DNA from 3 places in the Chryseobacterium sp. GP-SGM7 genome. Region 1 is predicted to be linked to each of the others. Evidence: riboswitches for the same ligand, from Rfam matches in the RefSeq annotation. Region 1 holds a riboswitch; each other region holds the start of a gene.

Region 1 (3,283 bases):
TCTGTCGAAAAAGTATCGCCCAAACCTAAAACATCACGCCCAAAATATCCCGATAAGTATAAACGGTTATTGTCATTAATCTGATAATTGGCTTTTAAGTTTAAATCATAAAAATACAATTTGCTGTCTTTAAAATCATCGGTTGCTTTCAGGAAAACATCCGCATAAGTTCGTCTTCCAGAAACGATAAATGATGATTTTTCTTTCTGAATCGGGCCTTCAACGCTCAATCTGCTGCTGATTAATCCAATACCTCCATTGATGTTGTAATCTTTGTTGTTTCCGTCTTTCATTTTAACATCCAAAACAGACGAAAGCCGACCTCCGTATTGTGCCGGACTGTTACCTTTAATGATACTCACATCCTTCAGCGCATCACTGTTGAATGTACTGAAAAATCCCAGTAAATGTGAAGCATTATAAACTGCAGCTTCATCCAGTAAAATCAAATTCTGGTCGGTTGCGCCACCTCTTACAGAAAATCCGCTGCTTCCCTCACCGTTACTTTTAATTCCGGGTAAAAGCTGAATAGTTTTCATCACATCTTTTTCACCGAATAATACGGGAAGTTTATCGATTTGTTTGATGCTTAAAGTCTCAGTTCCCATTTGTGCAGAAGAAAGGTTTTTGTCTTTTTTTACTGCGGAAATAATAACCTCATCAATTTCTTTCACCCTGTCATTTCCTTCCTGAGTTAATTGCAGATTTAATTTTAAATCATTTTCAACCGTAATTTTTTGTTGGAAATCTTTAAAACCAGGATTAGAAACGACCAAAGTGTAAGAACCTTGCGGAAGAGAAAGCGAGTAAAACCCGTATTCATTGGCAATTACGGAAATTGTAGGATCTTCTGCGACTTTTACGGTAACTCCGAGAAGTAATTCACCGTTTTTCTGATCTTTAACTGTTCCGCTTACCGAAAATTTCTGCTGTGCAAAAATAAATGTACTGAAACAGACCGCAGCAATGGTTGTTGCGGCTTTTAAGGATGTTTTGTGTATCAATTTGTTTAGTTTATTATTTTAAATGAAGGATAAGTTTCTAATTTCAATTAATGATGTCAAATTTTAGTCATAGATTTGAGAAATAAAACCTTATAATTGCCTAAACAACGAGGTTGTCATCGATTTATTGTTTAGTTTACGTTAATAATTTTTAATTTTAAAAATCATATTTATTAGTAAATGCTTACAGTAAATCATTTCTAGATGAGTTTTATTAAATTCTGTAATTTTTGAGAACTTATAAATATGTTAGTTTTAAATATGGTTTAAGATGTTAATGATTTACTAATTATTAATGATTTATCCTTTGAATACCTAACTGAAAATCTTACATTACCATCAAATTTTTTCTTTTATACAAAACATTTGTATATTTGCTCTACGCTTTAGGGGTATTCTGAAAAGAATTGAGAGAGTCCCTTTGAACCTGATACGGCTCACACCGACGTAGGGAAAAGCAAGGATACATTGTTCTGTGATGTTTTCTTTCTTTATTCTGTCGTTTTCCTAAAGCATTTTTTTATAAAAATTAGTTTAATGGAAAATAATCTCTGGACTTACATTCAATCTGTAAAAAAACAATCGCCGCTTGTACACAATATGACCAATTTTGTGGTGATGAATAATACTGCCAATGCACTTTTGGCAGTGGGAGCGTCTCCGATTATGGCTCACGCAAAATCTGAGGTGAAAGAAATGGTTGCTATTTCAAATGCTGTAGTCATCAATATCGGTACACTCGATGAATATTGGTGTGAATCCATGTTGATTGCTGCAGAAGAAGCTCGTCGTACAGATAAAACCTGGGTTTTAGACCCGGTTGGAGCGGGCGCAACTTCTTTCAGGGATGAAGTTTTAGCAAAACTTTTGGAATTTAAACCGACAGTGATCAGAGGAAATGCATCAGAAATCATCGCTTTAGCAAAAGCGAATAAAACCATTACAAAAGGAGTCGACAGTACTGCAGAAAGTAATGAAGCAATTACTGCAGCAAAACTTCTTGCTGAAAACTATCAGTCTGTAGTTTGTATTTCTGGCGCAACAGATATTATTATCGATGAGAAGGAAACTTATTTTGTTGAAAACGGACATCCGTTAATGACTAAAGTAACAGGATTGGGCTGTTCAGCTTCGGCTATTATTGGAGCTTTTGCCGGAATTTCTGAAAATAAAACCGAATCAACTGTTGCAGCAATGTCACTTTTAGGAATTGCCGGAGAATTGTCAGAAAAGATTTCAGCAGGACCGGGAAGTCTTCAGGTGAATATTTTAGATAAATTGTACACTATTTCTGAGCAGGAGTTTTTTGAAAACGTAAAAGTTTCAAAAAAATGAGTTTGATAAAATCATTTCCTTATCAATTATATCTCGTTATTTCCGAAGAAGATTGTAAAGAACGAAATTTTTCAGATGTTGCCGAACAAGCCATTTTGGGTGGAGTAGACATCATCCAGTTGCGTGAGAAGAATGCTTCTGATTTAGATTTTCTTGATAAAGCAATCTGTCTGAAAGAAATTACCGACAAGTATAAAATCCCCTTAATTATTAATGATAATATATTTGTTGCTGAAAAAATTAATGCTTTTGGAATTCACGTCGGGAATAATGATATACAACCTTCTGTTTTAAGAAAAACTTCTTTCCAGAATAAAATGATTGGATATTCGATTGAATATTTAAGCCAGCTTGAAAACAATGAAACAATTCTTTCAGATTATTTAGGAGTAAGTCCGGTTTTTAAAACACAAACAAAAACAGATACCGTTACAGAATGGGGTTTGGAAGGTTTAAAGAAAATCAGAGAACTTACAGAAAAACCTTTGGTAGCAATTGGAAATATTCATTTTAAAAATGCAAAAGCTGTTATCGAAGCTGGTGCAGATTGTATCGCAGTCGTCTCGGAAATCTGCAGTGCTGAAAATCCTCAAAAAGCAGCTTTTAATCTGAAAAACGAAATTATAAAATGAAAAAATACAAATATCCATCAGTTCTTACGATTGCGGGTTTCGACGGAAGTGGCGGAGCCGGAATTCAGGCCGATATAAAAACCATTTCAGCTTTGGGATGTTATGCAACTTCAGTTTTAACGGCTTTGCCCATTCAAAATACACAAGGTGTAAGGAATATTTTCCCGATTCCTGAGGAAGTAGTTTCAGAACAGATAGAGTCTATTTTGGATGATATTTTTCCGGATGCAATTAAAATAGGAATGGTTCACACGTCCGAATTGGTAGAAACTATTGTAGAAACCTTAAGGAGATACAGAAAGATTCCCATCG
Region 2 (3,283 bases), on a different contig from region 1:
GGACCGCCTTTCATGTGAGACAATAACTCGAAAGCAAACGCCGGAGTAATTTCTTCTAATACGGATTCTCCTAAAATGATTTCTTTTAAAAACTGAGCTTTCACACCTGCGGCAGACGTTGTACCCGGTAAAGTATTATAGATAAAGAATTTCAGAGAATCTGCTCTGTATTCGTTATTCTTATCTTTAATTTGTGTAATAATTGCGCTTAATAATTCTGCGCCATCGATTGGTTTTGGGTGAAGACCCTGGCTTTTTCTTTCTTCGATTTCTTGGATGTAATCCTGATAAATATTCATAAATAGAAGTTCTTTTTTATAAGTTTAAAGTAGATTATTGATAAGTAGACATCTGTAAAATGCAGAATCAGGCTGAATAATCTACAACATTTCTCAAAATGTGAGATAATAATCTGTCCTAATGGATAAATATTAAAAAAGGACTTTCTCTGAAAATGTAAGAATTCACTTTGCAATCAGTATCGCAGAAAATTCTTTTTCGGATAAAACGTTTATTAGATTTAAAATGACAAAAATCAAGTATAAGATCTTAAAACATTTTTAAAATTATCGTACATTTAAAAATGTTCCCAAAAATACGGAATTTTAATTTTTTTCTTATGCTAAATTATTTAGATTCTTTATAAATATGTTTTTTATATTTTCTATTTTTGGCACAAATTTACGCGAAAGATGATTTTAAGAAAATTGATGTTGAGTTTTTTGCTCTTACTTTTAAACTTTGTTTTTTCTCAGTCTAAAACTTTGAATAAGAGTTCTTTAAATAAATCAAAAATTATTTCTAAGTTAAGTACAACTAAGAAAGTTTCTCCTGGTCTTCCAATAGTTAATGAAAATATACCGTTATTGATTCCGCAAAAAAAGAACGGAAAATCTGGCTTTGTTAATCAAAAAGGAAAATTTGTTATTCTGCCGGAGTATGATTTGGTGATGTTTTTTGGTGAAGATTGCAATCTTTTAAATTCTCCTAATGAGAAAGCGAAGAAATTTGGCACGGTAGATTTTGCAACTGTTGAAAAAGGCGGAATTACTTTTAGAATCAATAAATCAGGCAAAAAAGTATATCAATACAGCAATAATGATTTAGGAAAATGTACGTATGATTTAAAAAAACCTTTATTTCATGCTTATATTCTTAACGGGAAATACGGGATTATTGAAGATTCAAAATTTAAAAATGCGTCAGATAAAAATCAATTCACTATTTATCCAAGTTATCAGTATCTCTATATTTTGGAAGGCGACGATGTGTCAAATCCTATGATTGTTGCAACCTACAACGATAAATTCGGAGTGATTGACATCAATAATAAAATAGTCATTCCATTTGAATATTCAGATATAAAAAGAAACTACAGCTGGAAATTAGGTAAAATGTTTGATGTTACCAAAGATGATAAAAATTACTACTATATCGATTCTGATAACCGTTCGTATTAGATTTAAATAAAAATTTAGAGGAAAATGTTTTCCTTAATCCAGTTTTAAATATTTTTTGTAATTTTGCCGCTGAAATTAAAGGGGTGCCCCGATTGGAGCTGAGATTATACCCAATGAACCTGGAACAGGTAATGCTGTTTAGGGAAGTTAAATGAGCAATGAGTAATAAGCAATAAGTAATCCATTAGAATTACTTATTACCAATCACTCATTACTGATATCATAATCGCCCCTTTTATTCCATTAAATTTTTAAAATTTATAAGAATGAAAGGATTATTTTTTTTAGGACTTACCGCAAGTTCTTTGAGTTTCGCACAAACTCAAAACCCGGATTCTCTGAAAGTCAGAGAAATTGAAGCTGTAAACTTCACCAAAAGACTTCCTGTCGCCAAAGAAATCATCAATGTTCAAAAAGATCTCGACAGTAGGAATCTTGGGCAGGATTTACCGATTCTTTTGAAAAATCAAACCTCAATTATCTCAACTTCTGATGCAGGAAACGGAGTCGGTTACACCGGATTTAGAATTCGTGGGGTTGCAGGAAGAGGAATTAATGTGATGATGAATGGTGTTCCGTTCAATGATTCAGAAAGTCAGGGAACTTTTTTTGTGAATGTTCCGGATTTAACGAGTTCAGCGTCGCAAATTGTCATTCAGCGTGGAGTTGGAACTTCAAATAATGGAGTTTCTGCTTTCGGAGCGAGTATCAACGTGATTTCAAAAGAGCCTGAAGACAAGTTTTATTTTAAAACAGATGACAGTTATGGTTCTTTTAATACCTACAAATATTCTGCAGAAATCGGTTCCGGAAAATTTTGGAAAGATCGTCTTTCCGTGATGGGAAGGTATTCTACTATTCATTCTGACGGATATATTGACAGAGCTGCTTCAGATTTGAATTCTTATAATTTCACAGCATTATTTGAAGAAGGAAAAACGAAACTTCGTCTGATGGCTTTTGGCGGAAAGGAAAAAACGTATCAGGCGTGGAACGGTGTTGACCGTCAAACCTGGGAAACCAATCCCAGAACCAATTTATCAGGAGCAATCTATGATGCAAACTGGGAAAATATTATAGGGTTTTATGATAACGAAACTGATAATTACAGACAAAATCACTATCAATTACTTTGGGAACAAGGCTTAAATACGAATTGGAACCTTGAAACAACGTTTCACTACACAAAAGGTCGAGGTTATTATGAAAATTACAAACAAGGCGATCCTTATGCAAGATATAATTTGCCTGATTTTAATGGAAATAAATCTTCAGACTTCATCAGAAAAAAATGGCTGAATAATGATTTCTACGGCGTGGTTTCTACTCTATACGGAAAGTTTGATAATCTTGATTTGAATTTCGGGGTTGTCGGAAACCAGTATTACGGAAGACATTACGGAAATGTAAGAGATGTTTTCTTTGCAGAAATTCCACAACATGAATATTACCGAAATCGTTCGGTGAAGAATGAAATTGCCGGTTTTGCCAAAGCTTTAATCAAAGTAAATGATTTTGAATTCTTCGGAGATTTGCAATTAAGAAATATTGATTACGATACCAAAATTTTGATGGAAGGTGATGATGAAGGTGCGAATCTGAAAAAAAACTGGTTGTTTTTCAACCCTAAAGCCGGAATCAATTATAAATTAGGCAACGGAAAAGTATTTATTTCTTACGCTCATGCGCAACGCGAGCCGAATCGTGACGATTTAATATCAAATAATGATGTGAAATCTGAAAGTCTTCACGATGTAGAAGCAGGAATCGAAAAACAGTTTGGTCCGGTAGCTTTAACTGCAAATCTATATTATATGTATTAT
Region 3 (3,283 bases), 540 kb from region 1:
AGGTCGAATTTTCATGGCTTCTTCAATAAAATGCGAAGCCATCCCAAGATAATTAACCAGCAAAGTCAAATCTGCGAAAATCCTGAACGGAATTTTATCTAAGACATCATTTGTAAAAAAATTATCATAAATAAAGCTGTAATCTTCAGTAACTTTTACATTATCTACTTTAAAAGAATAGGTTCCGGTTGCTTTCATTCCCATCGATTTCCAGTTTGGAATAATTTCAACCTGATTTTTAGAAATCACAAATGAACGAATTATTTCAGAACCAGATCCGTCCAACAAAGGATTTCCGTTTTCTGTTAATTGAGCGTTTAAAGTAAAGTGGCTTAAATGTGGTGCTCCGGTTGCAAAATGCCAAAGTCCGTTGATCAGAAAAGTTCCATCGGTTTGTTGTTGTGCTGTTCCGCCAATCATTCCGCTTCCTCCGAAACAGGTTTTAGAATCGGAGAAAAGCTCTTTCGCAATTTCAGGTTTTAAATTTCTTGAGAAAAAATTAGCTCCCGAACACAAAGTCAACATCCAACCTAGACTTCCGTCAATCTTTGACCAATCGAAAAGTATTTTTAAACCTTGATTTAAACGCAAACCTAATCCGCCATAAACTTTTGGAACCCAAATCTGAAGCAGTCTTTCCTGATGAATCTGATTGATAATTTCAGACGGAACATCAGAAACGCCGTGCATTTTTTCTCTTAATTCTTGAAATGAAAACATTATAAAATCTTATTTGAAGGTTCTTTGATCATAATTATTCTCTCTCATGATTGTTTTTTATCTCTCGCTAATTAAGCAGATTTTGCAGATAAAAGAATCTGCATTATTTGCTAAATCTGCGTGAGTAAAAATTTATTAAACAACAGCTACATCTTTAGATTTAATGATTTTTCGCCATTCCAGATAACCGGAAATAGCAACGATGAATAAGAAAGCCGTCAAAACTGCATACAGATAAAGCCCTTTGTGAATCAACAGAGGAATTGCAATAATGTTGCTTATATTCAGTAAAACCCAATTTTCGATTTTTCTTCGTGCCATCAACCACATTCCGGCCCAAGCAAAAGCACTGACTAAAGAATCCAGAATCGCAACATCAGAATCGGTAAACTGCGTGAGAAAAAACCAGAACAAAATAAAAGTTCCTGCTACAATTCCTGCAGTAATCCATTTTTCCTGAGTGGTAGTTTCAGAAATAACTGTTTCCGAGTGCCTTTTACCAAATTTCCAGTAAAGCCATCCGTAAATGCTCATGACGAGATAGTAAAGATTTAAGGTAAATTCCGCATACAATTTAGCGAAAAACATCACGTAAAGCGAAAGTGAAATTCCGGCGATCCCGAAAAGATAATTGTTTGAATTGTTTTTTCTGGCTAATAAAACCTGAACAACTGAAAAGCAGACACCCAACCATTCCTGCCATGTTGTCTGTTGTAAAATTTCCTGCATCAAATTAACTTATATAAATTAAATGATGAGATGATATATCATAAAAATCCCTACGTCGGCATTATCCGAATCAGGTGTGGAAAAATTTCCCGGGTATCATCTCAGCCGCTATTGCAGCACCCCATTGATGGCGCAAATGTGAGACTTTTTTTTGGAAAATGAAAATTTTTCGTTTTTAAAACGAAAAAGACATTTCTATAAATTAAAAAAATTAGCAGTTTGTTTGTCATGCTGAAAGCAACTCAACATCATTGCATAGAATTGTTCAGAAAATATATAATTATTCTTAAACGCAATGAGCGCAAAGATTTTTTAATGTTTGAGAATATTTTCCGTTCGCAAGGGCGTTTCACTCAGCTATGAACGCAATTCCCTTTGCTTAACGAAGTGCCTTTGCGAACGGAAAATGTTTTCAATTTACATCAATTTTCTTTGCGACCATAGCGTTAGAATTAATTTCCTATCAACAATCTTATTCCCGACTGAAATTTATCCGTTTGCAAACGGATATTTCGTATCTTTAAATTTCAAATAAATTTATTGTGAAAAAGACTTTTAAAAGAACGCTACGAGTATCAAAATACGTAATTTACAAAGAGACCTTGGTTGATTACAAAGAACATTTCTGGTCTTTCCTGGGTGCTTTTTTCGGAATTGGATTGATTGCGTTTTTACAGTCACAATTTTTATTTAAACAGGAAAATATATTTTTAATCGGTTCTTTTGGTGCATCATGTGTATTAATCTACGGAGCCATTCAGAGTCCGCTTGCACAACCTAGAAATTTAATTGGCGGGCATGTAATTTCAGCAATAATCGGAGTGACTGTTTTTAAAATTGTTCCGGATATTATCTGGATTTCTGCACCATTAGCAGTCGGTTTATCGATTGTCTTTATGCAAGCTACTAAAACACTTCATCCACCGGGAGGAGCAACCGCATTAATTGCAGTAAGCTCAACTGGAAAAATACCTGAGTTAGGATATTGGTACGTTCTTTCTCCTGTTTTATCGGGCTGTCTTATATTACTTTTAGTCGCTTTGGTTTTTAATAATATGACGAAAAACAGAAGTTATCCCAATCACAGCAGATTTATTAAACGGCTAAAGAAAAAACAAGAACACAAACTGAAAAAATAATTATTATGGAATGTATTGAATGTGGCGAAAAAATTATCGGAAGATCTGATAAAAAATTCTGTAACGATGCCTGCAGAAACGCTTTTAACAATAAACAAAACAAAGACTCCAGTAATCTGATGCGGAATGTAAACAATAAACTCCGAAAAAATTACCGCATTCTGAGTGAGATTAATATTGACGGAAAAACAAAAATCGCCAAGTCGAAATTAGATGGCTTAGGTTTTGATTTTAAATATTTTACAAATATAAAAGTTTACAAAAATGGGTCGGAATATAAATTTGTTTATGATCAAGGCTACAAACTTTTAGAAGAAGATTTTATTTTAATTGTTAAAAACTAATTTTGTAAAATGAAAGAAACTGTCTTAATTACCGGCGCAAGCGGAGCCATTGCAAGAGTGCTTTCAAAAAAACTGAACAACGAATATTCTATACGATTTTTAACAAGGAAAAAAGAAGCCGATAACGAATTTGAATGGGATCTGGAAAACCACATTATTGATGAAAATGCTTTTGAAAACGTAAGTCACATTATTCATCTTGCCGGAGCCAATATTTCTGAAAAACGCTGGACAGAAGACCGAAAAAAAGAATTGATTTCCAGCCGTGTAGATTCTGCAAAATTGATTTTAAACTCATTAAAAAAGAAAAATTTAAGACTAAAATCTTTTATTTCAGCTTCGGGAATTAAT

The links. A riboswitch is a leader RNA that binds a small molecule or an ion and turns the genes downstream of it on or off. The one in region 1 is predicted to bind thiamine pyrophosphate.
Region 2: linked by a shared signal. The riboswitch ahead of ACOOWA_RS14995 (TonB-dependent receptor) and the one ahead of thiM (hydroxyethylthiazole kinase) in region 1 are both predicted to bind thiamine pyrophosphate.
Region 3: linked by a shared signal. The riboswitch ahead of pnuC (nicotinamide riboside transporter PnuC) and the one ahead of thiM (hydroxyethylthiazole kinase) in region 1 are both predicted to bind thiamine pyrophosphate.

What each region holds. Positions count from the first base shown of each region.
Region 1 covers NZ_JBMHFF010000001.1:1,198,827-1,202,109, forward strand. The annotation lists gene ACOOWA_RS05270 (TonB-dependent receptor) at 1-1,004, opposite strand, end outside; TPP riboswitch at 1,383-1,475, shown strand; gene thiM (hydroxyethylthiazole kinase) at 1,542-2,339, shown strand; gene thiE (thiamine phosphate synthase) at 2,336-2,971, shown strand; gene thiD (bifunctional hydroxymethylpyrimidine kinase/phosphomethylpyrimidine kinase) at 2,968-3,283, shown strand, end outside.
Region 2 covers NZ_JBMHFF010000004.1:29,605-32,887, forward strand. The annotation lists gene ACOOWA_RS14985 (bifunctional aconitate hydratase 2/2-methylisocitrate dehydratase) at 1-299, opposite strand, end outside; gene ACOOWA_RS14990 (WG repeat-containing protein) at 693-1,460, shown strand; TPP riboswitch at 1,530-1,624, shown strand; gene ACOOWA_RS14995 (TonB-dependent receptor) at 1,727-3,283, shown strand, end outside.
Region 3 covers NZ_JBMHFF010000001.1:1,737,647-1,740,929, forward strand. The annotation lists gene ACOOWA_RS07755 (hypothetical protein) at 1-720, opposite strand, end outside; gene pnuC (nicotinamide riboside transporter PnuC) at 856-1,452, opposite strand; TPP riboswitch at 1,480-1,583, opposite strand; gene ACOOWA_RS07765 (HPP family protein) at 1,992-2,588, shown strand; gene ACOOWA_RS07770 (hypothetical protein) at 2,594-2,932, shown strand; gene ACOOWA_RS07775 (TIGR01777 family oxidoreductase) at 2,942-3,283, shown strand, end outside.